Regions from separate parts of the Marinobacter sp. V34 genome, predicted to be linked through region 2. Evidence: predicted binding sites of a transcription regulator. Region 2 holds the regulator's gene; the other holds the start of a gene.
What was found. Region 2 encodes sigma-54, which starts transcription at its own class of promoters, with help from an activator protein. Its sites were predicted from a motif close to ANTGGCATNNANNTTGCTNT; they were not measured.

Region 1: the regulator sigma-54 is predicted to act here: its motif matches at 2,901-2,920, upstream of flgA (flagellar basal body P-ring formation chaperone FlgA).

What each region holds. Positions count from the first base shown of each region.
Region 1 is NZ_JBUPZY010000007.1:157,013-162,895, forward strand. Features, by position in the region: gene AC0B60_RS13150 (MFS transporter) at 1-1,057, opposite strand, end outside; gene AC0B60_RS13155 (CheR family methyltransferase) at 1,067-1,894, opposite strand; gene AC0B60_RS13160 (chemotaxis protein CheV) at 1,936-2,868, opposite strand; gene flgA (flagellar basal body P-ring formation chaperone FlgA) at 3,068-3,772, shown strand; gene flgM (flagellar biosynthesis anti-sigma factor FlgM) at 3,952-4,278, shown strand; gene AC0B60_RS13175 (flagella synthesis protein FlgN) at 4,286-4,756, shown strand; gene AC0B60_RS13180 (pilus assembly protein PilB) at 4,800-5,537, opposite strand; gene AC0B60_RS13185 (peptidylprolyl isomerase) at 5,760-5,883, shown strand, end outside.
Region 2 is NZ_JBUPZY010000003.1:388,179-394,061, reverse strand. Features, by position in the region: gene AC0B60_RS07305 (HPr family phosphocarrier protein) at 1-178, opposite strand, end outside; gene rapZ (RNase adapter RapZ) at 186-1,067, opposite strand; gene ptsN (PTS IIA-like nitrogen regulatory protein PtsN) at 1,096-1,566, opposite strand; gene hpf (ribosome hibernation promoting factor) at 1,662-1,970, opposite strand; gene AC0B60_RS07285 (RNA polymerase factor sigma-54) at 2,095-3,621, opposite strand; gene lptB (LPS export ABC transporter ATP-binding protein) at 3,774-4,499, opposite strand; gene lptA (lipopolysaccharide transport periplasmic protein LptA) at 4,477-5,085, opposite strand; gene lptC (LPS export ABC transporter periplasmic protein LptC) at 5,090-5,680, opposite strand; gene AC0B60_RS07265 (KdsC family phosphatase) at 5,681-5,883, opposite strand, start outside.

The DNA of each region.
Region 1 (5,883 bases), on a different contig from region 2:
CACTCAGTGCCGCAGTCGCCTGCGAGCCGAATACCATCAGGTCATTGAGCCCCTGAACCCGGAACCGCTCCTCATCGCGATATCCCTGCGGCAACAGCGTGGTGCCGCCGACAAACAGGAAGTTCCAGCCAACCCCCAACAGGATGAGCGCAAACAGGTAATGGTGAAAGCTGATGCCGCTAAACGCCAGGGCCACACACCCCAGGTAGGCCAGCAATCCCAGCCCCATCATCCTTGGAATACCCACCACACGAATCAACCAGCCACTGATCAGCGACGGCAAATACATAGCCATGATGTGGATCTGAATGACCCATTTGGCATCCTCAAGTGGGTGAGCCGCGACTTCCGTCATGCTCAGCGGTGTTGCTGTCATGATGAAACTCATGAGTGCGTAACCGATAGCCGCGGCGCTGATGGCCGCCCATATGACCGGCTGCCGCAGGATGGAAGTCATCGGGCGACCGCCCTCACCCACGGTTTCCCGTACCCGCTCGCCGCTGGCACGGTAGCCAAGCACCAGAACGGCCATGGCGAGCACCTGCACGACACTCAGGGCAAGCCAGCCGCCCATGAAGGGGTGTTCAGCCTGACCTCCGCCACCTAATAACGCAATTTCCGGCCCCAGCCAAGCCGCTACTAGACCGCCGAGAAGGACCCTGGCCGCGGCGGAACCCGCCATCTCGGGTGCCACCGACTCCATGGCGGCAAAGCGGTATTGGTGAACCACCGCCAACCCGGTTCCGCCCACAACCGCCGCAGCGCATAAAAACGGGAAACTTGCACTCCAGGCTGCCACCGCACCGAGTAACCCTGACAACGTACCCGCCAGCGCACCAAGCAACATCACCGGCTTGCGCCCCAGGCGCGCCATCATCCACGTCGCCGGCTTGATGGACAGGACCGTCCCAACAACCACAAGGCCCACGGGCAAGGTTGCCCACTCGGGTGATGGCGCCAGAAGACGTCCGTGAATGCTTCCGATAAAAACGATGAAAGGCGCTGTACACATGGCAAGCGCCTGGGCGGCGACCAGTATCCATACATTGATCGGCATTGGGGGGGCCTATTTCTTGCGGTAAATGATCCCTGGGTGGCACTGCACCATTTCATAGAGGTGAGGTAACCCGTTCAGCGATTCCGATGCTCCCAGTATCAGATACCCACCGGGATTGAGAGTGGCATGGATACGGGTCAGGATGTCCTTTTTAAGCTCTGCCGAGAAGTAGATCAGTACGTTTCGGCACATAACAATATCGAACTTTCCGAGCATGTAGCGTTCAAGCAGGTTCAGTTCCCGAAACTCCACCATGCTCTTGATCTGGGGTCGGATCTGCCAGCTACCGTTCATTGCGGGGGTGAAAAACTGCTTTTGCCGCTCGGGTGACAGGCCCCGACCAATGGCAATCATTTCATACTCGCCGCGCCGGGCAACCTCAAGAACGCTTTTGGATATGTCGGTGGCGGTGATCTTCACGTCCCGCAGCCTACCCGGCCGTTGGCGACGAAATTCTTCAGTAATCATCGCTACCGAATAGGGCTCCTGCCCTGTCGAACAGGCGGCAGACCAGATACGAAGCGACTGTGTTGATTTTCTATCGCCGAATTCCGGCAGCAGCTTTTCCTGCAGGATGCGGAACGGGTGATTGTCCCGAAACCAGAGGGTTTCATTCGTCGTCATCGCGTCGATCACGACTTCCTTCAAACTGCTACGACCAGTTCGTTTCACGCGATCAAGCAGGTCACCCAGGGTACTCAGCTTGTTCTCTTCCATGATGCGCCGCAAACGGCTTTTTACCAGGTACTGCTTGTTCTCCCCGAGCAAAATGCCACACGCATCCTGCAGGAATGATTTAAAGGCCTCGTATTCCTGTGGCGTTATTTCAGCTTTCATTGGATCTCATTATCGAGTGACTCGGATGTAACGGAAGAGCGTCACTGCTCGCGATCGACAATTTCCATGACCCGTTCGGCCAGCTCATCGGGGCTGAATTTAGCCATGAAATCGTCAGCGCCTACCTTCTGCACCATAGCCTTGTTGAACACACCACTCAGGGACGTGTGCAGCATGATAAATACGTCCTTGATTGCAGGCTCATTTTTACACTTGGTGACCAGAGTGTACCCGTCCATTTCGGGCATTTCGACATCGGATATGATCAAACACAGGTGGTCGACGGCGCGAGAACCATCCGCCGTAATCTCTTTCAGGTAATCCAAGGCCTGCTTGCCGTCATTTTTTGTCACCACCTCCATACCGATGGCCGTGAGGCATCGTTCTATCTGACGTCGGGCCACGGCGGAATCATCCACGACGAGTACCGGCAGATGGCCGGGCACCCGCTCTGAACTACGGTTGCGAACGTCTTCGGTGACATCCTCCTCAAAGGGAGAGACTTCGGAGAGTATCTTTTCAACATCGATAATCTCTATCAGCTTGTCTTCAAAGTGGGTTACCGCCGTCAAGTAAACGTCTTTGCCCGCACCCTTGGGTGGCGGCAGGATGTCTTCCCAGTTCATATTCACGATGCGGTCAACACCGGCCACCAGGAAACCCTGGGTTTTGCGGTTGTATTCGGTAATGATCACGAAGCTGGTGGCCATTTCTTCCTTGGGAATACCGGGAAGCCGGATTGACATGCCAAGGTCAATGATAGGGATAGTCTCGCCACGAATATGGGCTACACCCCGCACCATAGGGCGACTATTCGGCAACGATGACAGCCTGGGGCACTGCAGCACTTCCTTGACCTTAAAGACGTTAATACCGTACATCTGCCGGCCGCGAAGGCGAAATAACAGCAGTTCCAGGCGATTCTGCCCCACCAGCTGGGTGCGCTGATTTACACTGTCTAATACCCCTGCCATCGTTTTTTATCTCCCGCTCAAAACATCTTGCTGCCGGCACGCATCTTGCTGCGTTGATCTATAAAGTCGCTTGATACCAGCTATGTGCCGGTTTATTGACTCACTCAATAGGTTTAACGGCCGGATCCGGAAATCATTAGGACATTCCCGAACTCGGGGCCTTGCCTGATTAATGACAGCATAGGACAAACTGCCGCGTATGCGCATTACCAATTTGACTATCATACTGCTAATCGCCGTATCGGCCTGCCCTGCAATGGCTTCCATGACCACGGCGGAACAGATTCACGGTGGCGCGGAACAGTTTCTGGCGGCATTTTCAGGCGCTCAGGCAGAAGAAGGCTTTACGGTTTCCTACGATACCGGCCAACTCGACGCCCGCCTCTCGCTCGCTACCTGTGAGAAACCACTCAGTGTGTCGTTCAGCGGCGACCCCTGGAAGACCACGCAGCCCTCGCTGCTGGTATCCTGCGAGGGTGACCGCCCCTGGCGCATGTTCCTTCCGGTATCGGTCACTATAACCGGTGAAGCCATGGTCGCCGCCCGCCCGCTCGGCCGCGGCGAACGGCTGACAAAAACGGCAATACAATCAGATCACGTGGTAGTGAATTCGATTCGACGGGGTGCAATAACCAACGTCGAGCAACTTGTGGGCATGGAAATGCGCCGTGGAGTGAACGCCGGAACCGTATTTACCCCGGATTTGGTGTTGGCGCCCGCAGCGATCGAACGGGGAGACCATGTTATCATCAGCGCCCGCAGCGGCAATTTTTCGGTAAACTCAAGGGGTAAGGCCCTGGCCAGTGGCGGCATCGGAGAACAGGTTCTGGTTGAGAACCTCTCGTCTTCCCGTACTGTGCGTGCCCGTGTGACTGCACCCGGCCATGTTGAGATTCCCATGTAGCCCCGTTCCCGGCATTGATTCACCGGAAACGGCAATTTATTGCCGGCTTTTGGGAAAGATGACAAGAGTGTCATTTAACTCTTGCAAAAATCGCTAAAGAAACGTCAAACCATGCCGTTAGACAGGTATGAAATTCGTGGAGCCGCCCAACGCGGCTGATCAGCTAAGCAGGTAACGTTATGTCAGTTGACTTTAATGGAATAGGCCCAGGCCAGGTCAACACCCAGAAAACCACGGCCGACAAATCTTCCGGTGCCCAGAGCACTCAGCCCTCTACGGCTGAGCAGGCAAAGACCCAGGCGCAAAGTGCCCGCGGTGAAAATGTCAATTTGAGCAGCCAGGCGAAAAACCTGAAACAGCTCGAACAGAAGCTCGGTAATTATCCGGAAATGGACGATGATCGTATCGAGCAGATCCGCTCTGCCCTGGAAAGCGGCTCTTACAAGATTGACGCAGAGAAACTGGCCCAGAAAATGCTTGAGATGGATGAAAGCATTTTCGGGTGAGTAAATCATGGCCGCAATTGATGAATTGAAAGACCTTTTATCCCAGGATATCCGCCAACTTGAATCCCTGGCGGACATCCTGAAGCAGGAAAAAGCCTGCCTTTCCACGTCTGATATCCGTAAACTCGAAACCCTGACTGGCGAGAAAAACACTCTGCTGGGTCAGGTTCGTGATCGGGCCAAACTGAAAATCCGCCTGCTGGTATCAATGGGTTTTCGACCTGAAAACGGAGCACCCTCGCGCTTTATTCTCAGTGCAGGCCTGTCAGATGTGTACGACTTGTGGCGGGACGCCGATGAACGCCTTAAGGTCTGTCACCAGCTGAATAGCAATAATGGGCGGGTTGTCAGCCATCTGCAGAAACGCCTTTCACGTCTGACTGATATATTTCGCGGTGTTGCTGGCCACCAGACCCTCTACGGCGCTCAGGGCGAGCAAAAAGCCGTATCACACCGTACCATCCTGGCGAGCGCCTGACTGGCCGTTGGGCTCCGTAAACATCGGAGCCCAAAACACCTCATTATCGAGTGTAGATCGTCATCTGTGAATCCGGATGGAAGCGGATATTGTCGAGAGCAATGTTCCCCATCGATGGCCCCTGGCTGCCGCTGACCCGTATATTGTCCATGCGGATCTGTTCGATCCTTTCCGGGAAGGCCAAGGTGAGCCCGCCATCGTCACGGACCGCGTAACGGGGAACGTCATCCCGATAATGCACCCCGGATATCGTCAGATCGGAATCCAGAAAGCTCAGCACCGGCACGAAAATGTTCGCCGTTAGTTTCAGGCCTTCAATGGCATCCGGGTCAACCTCTCCTGTACCGTCATGATTACCGGCCATGGCAGACACATTGGCAATACGATCCAACAACGATTGATCACCCTGCCCAGCCACACCGGCCAGCTCGTCGTCATTAAGTGGAGACAAACCGGCACGCTCGTACAATTGGCCGGCGTCGGTAACATCTCGTGAATCATTCGTGGTGCTGCCAGCAGCAAAACTGACCAGTGGCTGAAATGGCAATACCGCCATGGTGACCAATGCAGCTGCGTTGCGGTAACGGGATTGGTGCCTGAGCACGCGATGTAGCTCGCGCTCGGTAATCCAGCCGGACTGTATAAACACCTCGCCGAGCCGTTGACCGGTCTCATGCTGTAGGCGCAAGCCCTCTTCCAGCTGAATTTCGGAAAGGTATCCCCGGTTTATCAACAACCGACCGAGACGGGATTTTTCTTCGAAGCCCTGACGGATTTTCAAGGTATGCCTCCAATAGCTTCACAGTAGTTGCCGTACAACCTGGCCCGGTCAGAGTGCACCAATGACACTGATGCGATAAAAGGTTAGTTGATAGTCATGAACTCCGCAGGGAATATGCCCGACTTGACAAGTTTTATCTGCTAACATCCTGCAACAGACTCGATTCATGGGAACAGTATCGCAGCTAATATTCCCTGAACTAACTACGTGAGCCATTATAGAATGACAAATTCCGTAAAACCGTTTCGATATGTGATGCAAATCGCTCTATCTGTAACCTTCATGCTGGGTGTTGCCAACTGCCTGGCCGCTGAGGGGCAGCAAAACGCGCTGCCCCAGGTCATTA
Region 2 (5,883 bases):
CTGTCCCTTGGCTGGCGGCCAGCATCATCACGGGCATAATGCTTTTTGCGTCTACCTGTCGACCTTTCCGGCTGATTTGAATGCTACTTTCGAATTCGGAGGCCTTGGCGACCAGCTTGGCTGCCGCCCGGGCATGGAGCCCAAGTTTGTTGATAATGGTAATGGGGCGGCGGATCATAGGCGCTTCAGCTTTCCCTGCTTTGCAGGTGGGGCAGTTCGGTGTGGCGAACCTGCACGTTGCTGTATTTGCCCGAGAAATAGCGGCCGAGCTGATCGCAGATATAAACCGAGCGATGCTGGCCACCGGTGCAGCCGATGGATATGGTCATGTAGCTGCGGTTGCTGTCGGCAAACGATGGCAGCCAGTTTTCCAGGAACTGGGTCAGATCGTCGACCATCTTACGGCTCAACGGCTCCTTTTCGAGAAAATCGATGACCGGCTGGTCGGTCCCCACGAACTGCCGAAGGCTGGTGTCCCAGTATGGATTGGGCAGGCAGCGCACATCGAACACATAGTCCGAATCCAGTGGCACGCCATGCTTGAACCCGAACGACTGGAATAGCAGCGCCAGTTCCTGATGGCGCCTGCCAGCGACCCGTTGCTTCACCATATCCCGGAGCTCGTACATGGACAGCCCGGTGGTATCGATGTAAAGGTCCGCCAGCTTGGAAAGGGGCTCCAGAAGCTTCTTCTCGTTACCGATGGCCTCCCGCAAGGAGGTTTTGTCATCACTCAGCGGGTGTTTCCGGCGCGTGGCATGGAAGCGTTGCAACAGGGATTGTTCATCGGCGTCCAGATAAATGATTTCTATGGTGACGCCGGTATCCTGAAGGCTGCGGTAGATATTCTCGAAGTTGCTCAGTTCTCCGGAAAGGTTGCGGGCGTCGATGCTGACAGCCATCTTTCCCAGCCGGCCGGGAGAATTCTGGTTGGTGGCTTCCTGTGTGAGAGGGAACAGCAGGCCAATGGGCAGGTTGTCGATGCAGTAATAGCCCAGGTCTTCGAGAACGTGTAACGCGGTACTTTTCCCGGAACCTGATCGGCCGCTGACGATGATCAGTTTCATAGCCCGTTCACCTTGGATATGGAGTTATTCAGCTTGTCTCGGCTGTCATCCGGCGATAAAGAGAGGCTGCATCGGTGCACTGACGCAGTTGGTCGCAGAATGCGCGCTCGTTGAACTTTTCAGCAAGCTGGCTCAAAAGCTCAAGATGCTCGCTGGTGGCTTCCTTGGGGACGATCAGGGTAAAGACGAGGTCCACCGGCTGATTGTCGATGGCATCGAACGCAACGCCTTCTTCCAGGGTCAGCAAAGCGCCGACCACGTGATCCAGCCCTTCCAGGCGACAGTGGGGGATCGCAATGCCTTGTCCGATACCTGTGCTTCCAAGCCGCTCGCGAGCGACCAGGTTGTTGAATATCTCGGTGTCGCTGAGCAAAGAGTCGTGCTGTTGGATCTGCTCGGCAATGGTTTCCATAACCCGCTTTTTGCTGGACGTAGGCACCCGGCAAAGGGTCAGCTCCGGCGCGAGAATGTTCTCGATAGTCAGGGATGTGTCGGTCATGAATCGACTGCAGTTCCGTAAAAAAAGGCTGCGGCACGTGTTGCCTGGTAAGCCAGTGCCGCAGCTCGATTAACTGTCATGCAGGGGGAGTCGTCCTAGCGGGCGCCGTTCCCATGCATCCGGTCTACGTTCTTTTCTTTGTGCTTCAGGATCTGCCTGTCCAGCTTGTCTACCAATGCGTCAATGGCAGCGTACATATCGCTGTTTTCGGCCTTTGCGTGAATCTCACCACCTATCACGTGAAGCGTAGCTTCCGCCATCTGGCGCACTTTTTCCACCTCAAGGGTAACCTGGCAATTGCTGATATGGTCGAAGTGCCGCTCAAGCTTTTCAAATTTGCCTGATACGTAATCTTTCAGTGCGGGAGTCAGTTCTACGTGATGGCCTGAAATATTGAGTTGCATAGGCTTCTCCTGTTTTCAGCTTGCCGGCACCCGTCAGGATGCCAGCTGTGTGCCACAGCGTTATGCTGCAGGCGGTATACTTTCAGGAAAGGGCTCTCCCCGTGAGGCCGGGAACAGACGCTTCCTACACCAATCGTTTTCGCTCGTTGGACGGAGGAATGTGCATTGCCTCGCGATACTTGGCCACGGTTCGTCTAGCCACCTTGATACCCTGGTCTCCTAGCATGGCTGCAATTTTGCTATCGCTCAATGGCTTTTTCGGAGTTTCCGTCGCAATCAGTTTCTTGATCATCGCGCGGATTGCCGTGGATGAGCACTCTCCACCCTCGTCGGTACTAACATGGCTTGAGAAAAAATACTTAAGTTCAAATATGCCCCGCGGTGTGTGCATGTACTTCTGGGTGGTGACCCTTGAAATGGTCGACTCGTGCATTTCCACCGCCTGGGCAATATCAGAGAGAATCAATGGTTTCATGGCTTCCTCGCCATGATCCAGGAATCCCTGCTGGTGCTCGACAATGCGCGTGGCCACCTTGAGTAGGGTTTCGTTGCGGCTTTGCAGGCTCTTGATGAACCACTTTGCTTCCTGCAACTGGTCTCGCAGGTAAGTGTTGTCGGCACTGCTGTCCGCACGCTTTATAAGAGAAGCATAGCTTGCATTCACACGAATGCGCGGTGCAATTTCAGGATTCAGTTCCACGCGCCAGCGCTCATTGTGTTTGCGCACGATCACATCAGGTATGACGTAGTCTGGCTCGCCCTGGTCCAGCGTGTCGCCAGGGCGCGGGTTCAGCCCGGTAATAAGCGCCAGCACGTCCCGTAGCTGTTCTTCTTTCAGGCGACTGCGGCGCAACAGTTGGGCGTAATCGCGATTGCCCAGCAGGTTTATATAGTGGGTGATCACCAGTCGCGCCTGGGCCAGCCAAGGCGTTTCCGGGGGCAGTTGGTTTAGCTGGATCAGCAGGCATTCCTGCAGATTACGGGCGAATACGCCAGGTGGGTCGAAGTGCTGAAGACGGTGAAGAACGGCTTCCACTTCGTCCAGTTCCAACGGGTCTTCATCGGCTTCGTCCACCATACCTGAATGAATTTCCTCAAGCGGAGAGGTCAGGTAGCCGTGGTTATCAACCGCATCCATCAGGGCGTGGGCGATGGCCTGATCCCGCTCGCTCATGGGCGTCAGATTCAGTTGCCATTCCAGGTGGTCCTGAAGTGTCTCTGTGGGGGAGTTGCGGGTCTCGAAGTCGTGGTCGTTTTCGTCGTCGTTACGGGCCGCTGAAGCGGGCGCTGACTGGTAAATGTCATCCCAGGCGGTGTCGACGGGAAGGTCGTCGGGAATGGTGTCGGGGCTGTCCGTTTCGGATGACCAGTCAGGCCCGTTCTCGGATTCGTCCCACTCCGTTGCGGTGTCGGAGGTGGTGTTGGATTCCTCGGCCGACGCAGTTTCAGAGGATTCGTTGTCACTGTCCGTTGATTCCGGATTCTGGTTGTCGTCGTCTTCCGAGGTTTCCAGCATTGGGTTGGATTCCAATGCTTGCTGGATTTCCTGCTGGAGATCCAGGGTGGAGAGCTGCAGAAGCCTGATAGCCTGTTGCAGCTGGGGCGTCATGGTCAGGCTTTGGCCCAGCTTTAACTGTAATGAGGCTTTCATAACCATGGTTCAGGATCCGTCACTCGGTCTCTCTCTTCCGTCACTCAGGCTCTCTCTTTGCGTCACTCGGGCGCTCTCTGGAGCCGGGGTTGCACAAAAACTCTTTGTATGCTGGCTACTTGCCGCGCCAAGCAAGTTCTTTGCCGAGTGTACTACAGGCGAAACTCGTTGCCCAGATACACTTCTTTGACCTGCTGGTTGGCCAGTATATCGTCCGAGTTGCCAGAGGCAATGATGTGGCCGCCACTGACAATGTAGGCATTCTCGCAGATATCGAGGGTTTCCCGCACATTGTGGTCGGTGATCAGTACGCCGATGCCCTTGTCCCGCAGGTGCCGGATGATCTGCTTGATGTCGCTCACTGAGATGGGGTCGACCCCGGCGAAAGGTTCGTCCAGCAAGATGAACGCCGGCTCCATCGCCAACGCGCGGGCGATTTCCACCCGCCGACGCTCCCCCCCTGAAAGGGCCATGCCAACGCTATCGCGGATGTGGGTGATGTGAAACTCTTCAAGCAGTTCCTCTAACTTGGCCTCTCGGTCCGCTCGCTTGAGTTCGCGGCGGGTTTCCAGGATAGCCAGTATGTTGTCGCGCACGGTGAGCTTGCGGAACACGGAGGCTTCCTGGGGCAGGTAGCCGATTCCTTTTCGGGCTCGGCCATGCATGGGTAGTGGCGTTATGTCCTGATTGTCGATGGTGATGCGACCATTGTCGGCGGGGACCAGGCCAACAATCATGTAGAAGCACGTTGTTTTGCCCGCGCCATTGGGGCCAAGCAGACCGACGATCTCGCCACTGCGAATTTCCAGGGAAACGTCGATGACGACCTTCTTCTGCTTGTAGCTTTTTGCGAGGTTACTGGCCCTGAGAACTGCCATCGGTATCCTGTCCGTTAGGGTTATCTGAATTGCTGCCGGAGTTGCCGCGCGGCTGGATGACCATTTCGACGCGACCGCTGCCATCGCCCTGGTCAGCGGCGCCTTCCGCAGTTACCACGCGCTCGGCGCTGTCGTAATGAATCACGTCACCGCGGAACAGGTTGCCGCCCTGTTCAATCACGGCTTCGCGCTTAAAGGTGACCCGGTTGTCGGAGGCGGACCAGGTGATGGTCAGGGCGCGAGCGTCGGTTTCACCCTGGCCTTCCATGGCAGGCTGGCGATAGCGTGCCGGGGTACCGGTGGCTTCAATGCGACTGACGCCGTTTTCATCCCGGTGAAGTACAACCTTGTCCGCCATAAGGTTGGCATCGCCCTGGCTCATTTCAACGGAACCGGTATAGGTTGCAATGCCCTGACCTTCGTCGAGCCGTGCGTTATCGGCGTTGACCGTGATGGGTTGGTCGGACTCCAGGTCAAAGGCGGCAGCGAATGGCATGCCAACGGTCAGCGTTAGTACCAGAGCAATCGCTGAGATCACCGGGCGCGACACAACCGATTGGTGTCCTTTGGGGTGAGGATGGGGCATGAATTTACTTGCCGGGCTCATAGCGTCCTTCCACTTGAGAGTCGAGTTCGAGGATTCGGTCATCAATCCAGGCCTTCATGCCGGTTGCGCGGGTCAGGCTGAACGAGTCGGTCAGTTCCACCGGGGCATCTGTATAAACTGTACGCTCAGCGTTATCCAGTGTCAGTGTCGACGTAGTTAACGTCAGTGAGCGCCCACCTTGGGCTTGCTGGGACACATGAACATCCCCCGTCAAGTGGACCAGGTCGTCAGCTTCCATGAATTGGCCTTTGTTGGCCTGGACTTGCCAGGGTGCGTTGCCAGGTTCGCCGTAGAGCGTTGCATTCGGTGACTCCATAATGGTTTGGTTGCGGGCCTCGAATTGCTCAATGCGCGGGCTTTCGAAATGTGCGGTAAGCCGCCCGGTCTCATCGAAGGAGAGGTAGCGACCATTAACCACGAAACCGTCTGGTTCCGATTCTCCTCTCAGCGCGGCGGCATCCACCGGCTCTGATGGCTCGTCACTTTGCCAGAGCAGGAAAAACAGTGCCACTATCGTGACAGCCAGCCCCAGGCTTCGTGCCCAGGGCCGTGCATAGAGGGCTTCAGCGGCCATTCAGTCCTGCTCCAGGTAGGGTTGCAGGCTGGCATTGAGCTGCCCGCAGGCACAGAGCAGTAGTTCACACGCTTCACGAACCGCACCGCTGCCCCCCGCTGCCGACGTGCAAAAATCCGCGTGCTGTCGCACCAGCCAGTACCCGTTCGGTACCGTTATGCCCAGTCCGGCGTAACGGATTGCGGGCAGGTCCGGTAGGTCGT